Regions from separate parts of the Salinimonas sediminis genome, predicted to be linked through region 1. Evidence: predicted binding sites of a transcription regulator. Region 1 holds the regulator's gene; each other region holds the start of a gene.
What was found. Region 1 encodes MetJ, which represses methionine synthesis genes. Its sites were predicted from a motif close to TAGACGTCTAGACGTCTA; they were not measured.
Positions count from the first base shown of each region.

Region 2: the regulator MetJ is predicted to act here: its motif matches at 995-1,012, upstream of serA (phosphoglycerate dehydrogenase).
Region 3: the regulator MetJ is predicted to act here: its motif matches at 1,349-1,366, upstream of metK (methionine adenosyltransferase).

Region 1 covers NZ_CP031769.1:3,915,465-3,917,744, forward strand. Annotated here, with positions in the region: gene D0Y50_RS17210 (malic enzyme-like NAD(P)-binding protein) at 1-798, shown strand, start outside; gene metJ (met regulon transcriptional regulator MetJ) at 863-1,183, opposite strand; gene metF (methylenetetrahydrofolate reductase) at 1,334-2,221, shown strand.
Region 2 covers NZ_CP031769.1:3,294,011-3,296,290, forward strand. Annotated here, with positions in the region: gene D0Y50_RS14530 (5-formyltetrahydrofolate cyclo-ligase) at 1-101, shown strand, start outside; gene rpiA (ribose-5-phosphate isomerase RpiA) at 250-906, shown strand; gene serA (phosphoglycerate dehydrogenase) at 1,047-2,276, shown strand.
Region 3 covers NZ_CP031769.1:764,887-767,166, reverse strand. Annotated here, with positions in the region: gene tkt (transketolase) at 1-1,114, opposite strand, end outside; gene metK (methionine adenosyltransferase) at 1,443-2,280, shown strand, end outside.

The DNA.
Region 1 (2,280 bases):
ATTAAGCGCTGCAAAATTCCCGTGTTCCATGACGATCAGCACGGTACAGCTATTGTGACCGCCGCCGGTATGCTCAACGCGTTGGAGATTCAGGGCAAAGACATTGAAGAGTCAACTATTGTATGTCTGGGTGCCGGGGCCGCCGCGGTAGCCTGTATGGAGCTATTGATAAAATGCGGCGCTCAGCGTGAGCGTATTTATATGCTGGATCGCAAAGGCGTGATTCACACTCGGCGTGACGACCTGACCGAACATAAAAAATTGTTTGCCAATAATACCGATAAGCGCACGCTGGAAGATGTGATGGAAGGGGCCGACATTTTTGTTGGGGTCTCTGGCCCTGATTTGTTACCGCCGGAAGCACTGGCCTTGATGGCGCCCAACCCGGTGGTTTTTGCTTGTTCCAACCCTGACCCGGAAATTAAACCCGAGCTGGCACTTGAGGTTCGTAGCGACCTGATTATGGCCACGGGGCGCTCTGATTACCCTAACCAGGTTAATAACGTACTGTGTTTTCCCTTTATCTTTCGTGGGGCTCTGGACGTGCGCGCCAGTGCCATTAATGATGAAATGAAGGTAGCGGCGGTTGAAGCAATTCGAGGGATTACCAAAGAGCCTGTGCCAGATGAAGTTTTAAAAGCCAGTAATTGTGCCGCGTTAACCTTTGGTAAAGACTATATTATTCCGAAACCAATGGATCCGCGGTTGTGCTCGCGTATTGCGACGGCAGTAGCCAAAGCAGCCATTGCCTCGGGAGTGTCACGGCTAACTGAACTGCCCTCCCATTACCAGGAATAAATTTACCAGGAACAAATTTCACCGACTATTAAAAAAGGCCCTATCCGGGCCTTTTTAGTGGTTATCAGGCGTCATTTTCGCTGGTCGGGTCGATACCCATTTCTTCCATCATTCGTCGTGCCTCAGCCGGAACCCGGTTGGGGTTATCTTTGCGCAAATCATCATCGTTGGGCAAAGGTTGCCCGGTAAACGCATGCAAAAAGGCTTCGCACAATAATTCTGAATTAGTCGCGTGGCGTAAATTGTTAATTTGCCTACGGGTGCGCTCATCAGTTAATTCTTTAAGCACATTAATCGGTATTGAAACCGTTACTTTTTTAACCTGCTCGCTCTTTTTCCCATGTTCCGCGTAGGGGTGAATATACTTTCCGTTCCATTTTGCCATTAGGAGCTCTCAGACTACTCTTTATTATGTTATGGGCTGAAATTCTAAACAATGTGCAGAAAAGGTCAATTGAGCAGTGTAAACCGCTTGACGTCTAGACATATATTATTTAGTTTAGACGTCTAAACGTCCATATATATGAGTATTTTCATGGTTTCCTACGCCCAGGGCATTGATGCCCTTAATCAGTCTTTATCTGAACTACGTGATATTGACGTGTCTTTTGAATTTTTTCCGCCCAACTCGGAGAAAATGGAACAGACGCTGTGGAAATCTGTAGAGCGCCTTGCGCCGCTAAAACCTTCTTACATGTCGGTGACCTACGGAGCCAACAGCGGCGAGCGAGATCGGACTCATGATGTGGTTAAACGCATTAATCAGCAGACTGGTATTGCCGCGGCGCCGCATCTGACGTGTGTAGATGCCAGTAAAGCAGAGTTGCAACAAATTGCGGAGGATTACTGGAACTCAGGAATACGCCGTATTGTAGCGCTACGCGGGGATCTTCCAGCCGGGGTAGATAAAACCGATATGTATGCCTCTGACCTGGTAGCGTTATTAAAAGATGTGGCTGACTTTGATATTTCGGTCGCGGCCTACCCGGAAAAGCATCCGGAGGCGGCAAACGCCCAGTCGGATTTACTCAATCTCAAGCGCAAGGCTGAAGCCGGTGCATCAGAAGCCATCAGCCAGTTTTTCTTTGATACCAGTACATTTTTACGCTTTCGTGATCGCACGGCGGCGGCGGGTATTGATATTGATCTGGTGCCGGGCATTTTACCGGTCACTAACTACCAAACCCTGCTGAAATTTGCCGGCTTCACTAATGTGCATGTACCAGGCTGGATGCACAAAATGTTTGATGGGCTGGATAAAGACGATCAGACCACCCGTAATCTACTGGGTGCCAGCATTGCCATGGAACAGGTTAAGGTACTGGCTAAAGAAGGCGTAAAACATTTTCACTTCTATACGCTTAACCGTAGTGAGCTTAGTTATGCTATTTGTCACATGCTTGGCGTACGCGGTAACGGTTAAGCGCCCCCGTTTGCTAACCCAGGGCACTACGGGCCCTGTTTATACCGCTAACCATCAGC
Region 2 (2,280 bases), 620 kb from region 1:
TCGCGTTATTACCCATGGCAAACTGGGATATTCCGTGCGACCTAATAGTTACCCCTACCCGGCTAATCAAGCCGGCCCCACCGGCAAGCCGCGCAGGCTGATCTGGGCCCTGCCCTGCACGTACAGCCCTGAACCGGGCTTTACTTTACCCAGAATGTTATGAGCATGAATCAGCACTAACAAAGGGGCGCCGTTAGCGGTAAACTTTGCCCACTAATTTGCCACAGAACACCGGTTGGGGAGACCACAATGGATCAGAACGCAAAAAAACAGGCGGTAGCCAAAGCTGCACTTACCTATATCAAAGCGGATAGTGTGGTTGGCGTAGGTACTGGCTCCACGGTTAACTATTTTATTGATGAGTTAGCCAGCATGAAAGATCGTATAGCGGGTGCGGTATCCAGTTCGCAAGCCTCTACCGAACGGCTCAAGGCGGTGGGTATCGAGGTGTTTGAACTAAACGATGTAGACAACCTGGGCGTGTATGTCGATGGCGCGGATGAAGTCACCGAACATAAGCATATGATTAAAGGCGGCGGCGCAGCTCTGACCCGGGAAAAAATTGTTGCCGCGGTGGCTGACACTTTTATTTGTATTGTTGATAACACCAAGCAGGTGCCGCTACTGGGGGCCTTTCCGTTACCCGTTGAAGTGATTCCTATGGCGCGTTCTTATGTGGCCCGGGAACTGGTTAAGCTGGGCGGCGATCCAGTCTATCGCCAGGGTGTTACTACAGATAACGGCAATGTGATTATCGATGTGCACAACCTGACTATTTTAAACCCGCGTGAGCTGGAAACCAGCATTAACAACATTGCGGGTGTGGTAACCAACGGTATTTTTGCACTGCGCGGAGCTGATGTGGTGTTGTGTGCTACTGAAGAAGGTGTAAAGACCTTCGATTAGGGCTTAGCCTGGGGGGTTAGCCCCGGTAAATAACAACAACCGCAGATAGCGCTTTGCAGCGTTTCCAACATCTGTTATTTTAACCATTTAGACGTCCAGATGTCTTTTTCACAATTCACTTAAGGTTGAGATTCAAAGCAATGAGTAAAGTTTCGTTACCGAAAGATAAAATACGCATACTGTTGTTGGAAGGCGTGCACCAAAGCGCTGTAGATACCCTGCAAGGTAATGGTTATACCAACATTGAGTATCTTAAAACCTCGTTGCCTGAAGAAGAATTGATTGAAAAAGTGCGTGATGTGCATTTTATCGGTCTGCGGTCGCGTACGCAGTTAACCGAAAATGTTATTGATGCCGCCCAAAAATTGGTGGCGGTGGGCTGTTTTTGTATCGGGACTAATCAGGTTGACTTGGTAGCCACCCAAAAACGCGGCATCCCGGTGTTTAACGCCCCCTTTTCCAATACCCGCTCGGTTGCCGAGTTAGTGCTGGGCCAGATTATCCTGTTGCTACGCGGCATTCCTGAGAAAAATGCAAAAGCACACCGCGGCGAGTGGGACAAAAGCGCCGCTGGGTCGCTTGAAGCGCGGGGCAAAACACTCGGTATTATCGGCTATGGGCATATTGGTACCCAGTTAAGTATTCTGGCCGAACACTTGGGTATGCGGGTACAGTTTTTTGATATCGAAGACAAACTGGTACTAGGAAATGCCACCCAGGTTAAAAGCCTGGAAACCTTGCTTAGTACCTCTGATGTGGTGTCGCTGCATGTACCTGAAACTGCCACCACGCACAACCTGATAGACGAAAACGCATTAGCACAGATGAAGCCCGATGCCATATTGATTAATGCTTCTCGGGGCACAGTGGTAGATATTGATGCTTTAGTGGCAGCTCTTACAGACAAGCGCTTAAGCGGCGCGGCTATCGATGTATTCCCGGTAGAACCCAAATCAAATGGTGAAGAGTTTGTATCGCCCTTACGCGAGTTCGATAATGTTATTTTAACCCCCCATGTGGGCGGCAGCACACTTGAGGCCCAAGAGAACATAGGCGTTGAAGTGGCGGGGAAACTGGCTAAGTATAGCGATAACGGTTCCACCCTGTCGGCGGTTAATTTCCCAGAGGTTTCATTGCCAGACCACCCGGGCCGCTCCCGTTTACTGCATATACACGAAAACCGTCCTGGTGTGATTATGCAAATTAACGGCACCTTTGCAGAGCGCGGCATCAACATTGAAGCCCAATACCTGCAAACAACGCCTGATATTGGCTATGTAGTAATTGATGTCGAGGCAGATAAAGCCTACGACGGTTTAGCCCAGTTGCTTCAAATAGATGGCACCATTAAAGCGCGTTTGTTGCATTAATAGT
Region 3 (2,280 bases), 1.3 Mb from region 1:
GCAGTGGGCCATACGCATTAAGCGTATTCTGTGACGCCTTACGGGTGGCTACTGTTTCCGGGTTAGCTTGTAGCTTAGCAATATACTCATCTGCTTTTTCCACAAAATCGGCTGGTAGATCGCCCTTCACCCGACGCTTAAATTCAGCGGCTTCTGTAGGGTAGGCTTTCTCGTAGGCAGCAAATTTTTCTTCCCACTGTTGCTGCGCTTTTTGGCCTTTCTCTTTGGCATCCCATTCAGCATAAACATCTGATGGAACCGCAAACGCTTCAGCTGTCCAGCCCAGCTCTTTGCGGGTAGCAACAATTTCATCTTCGCCCAGCGCTGCGCCGTGGCTGGCTTCCGAGCCTTGTTTGTTAGGCGAACCAAAACCAATAATGGTTTTACAGATAATCAGCGTTGGCTGCGTGGTATTGCTACGGCCTGCTTCTACTGCTTTGCGAACCTGATCAGCATCATGGCCATCTACATTTTCGATCACCTGCCAGCCATACGCTTTAAAACGCGCAGCAGTATCATCGGTAAACCAACCTTCAACTTCACCATCAATGGAAATACCATTGTCGTCATAAAAGGCAATTAGCTTACCCAGTCCAAGGGTGCCGGCTAACGAGCTAACCTCGTGAGAGATACCTTCCATCAGACAGCCATCACCTAAGAAGGTATAGGTGTAGTGGTCAACAATATCATGACCTTCTTTATTAAATTGCGCGGCCAGTACTTTTTCAGCCAGCGCCATACCAACGGCATTACTTACGCCCTGACCTAGCGGCCCGGTAGTTGTTTCCACACCCGGCGCATAGCCATATTCAGGATGGCCAGGGGTTTTTGAATGCAGTTGACGGAAGTTCTTCAATTCTTCAATAGGTAGATCGTAACCGGAAAGGTGCAGCAATGAGTACAGCAACATAGACCCATGACCGTTTGACAAAACGAAGCGGTCACGGTTTGCCCAGTCTGGGTTTGTCGGGTTGTGCGATAAGAAGTCGCACCATAATACTTGTGCAATATCCGCCATTCCCATGGGCGCACCCGGGTGGCCTGATTTTGCTTGTTGCACTGCGTCCATGCTTAAGGCACGGATGGCATTGGCGAGTTCACGACGAGTGGGCATGTTGTCTCCTGGTTTTAGTTCCTACGGACAAAGTCATACGCTGCCATACAAATTTGGCTCAATTAGCTGATTTGTCCGTTGTACATGAAAATAGCAACTATTCTTACCTAACCGTGTTCCTACTGCAATGTGTTTTACCATTGCAAACCCACGGTTCGGGTAAATAATGCCGATATCTTGCTTACGTTTTTTTATGTGGTGGCAAATCTATAATTGTCAACCAAACGTAACAAATAGACTTATAGACGTCCAGATGTAAAGACTGGTATTTTGAAGCGTATCAAGTACAATTATGCCTTTAATGAGGGCAAAATCTAACGGAGAATTTATGGCTACGCAGTTATTCACATCCGAGTCAGTATCAGAAGGCCATCCGGATAAAATTGCAGATCAGATATCTGATGCAGTTTTAGATGCAATTCTGGAACAGGATCCTAAAGCTCGGGTTGCGTGCGAAACTTACGTTAAGACCGGTATGGTACTGGTTGGCGGAGAAATTACTACCTCTGCGTGGGTCGATATTGAAGAACTTACCCGCCAGACAGTCAAAGACATTGGCTATACCCATTCTGATATGGGCTTTGATGCTGATTCATGTGCGGTGTTAAATGCCATAGGTAAGCAATCTCCGGATATTAATCAAGGCGTAGATCGTACCAGTCCTGAAGAACAGGGAGCCGGTGACCAGGGCTTAATGTTCGGTTATGCCAGTGATGAAACTGATGTGCTAATGCCAGCACCGATTACCTATGCCCATCGCCTGGTGCAAAAGCAGGCCGAAGTACGTAAATCGGGCAAACTTAGCTTTTTACGCCCGGATGCGAAAAGCCAGGTGACCTTTATTTATGAAAACGATAAGCCTGTAGGCGTAGATGCGGTCGTACTGTCTACTCAACATTGCGATAGCGTATCCACCGCACAGGTTCGCGAAGCGGTAATGGAAGAGATTATCAAACCGGTATTGCCGGCGCATTGGCTGACCGAAAGCACCCGTTTTCATATTAACCCTACTGGCCGGTTTGTTATTGGCGGCCCAGTAGGTGATTGCGGTCTTACCGGGCGCAAAATAATTGTTGATACCTACGGCGGTATGGCGAGGCATGGTGGCGGCGCCTTCTCGGGTAAAGATCCGTCGAAAGTTGACCGCTCCGCAGCTTACGCTGGGC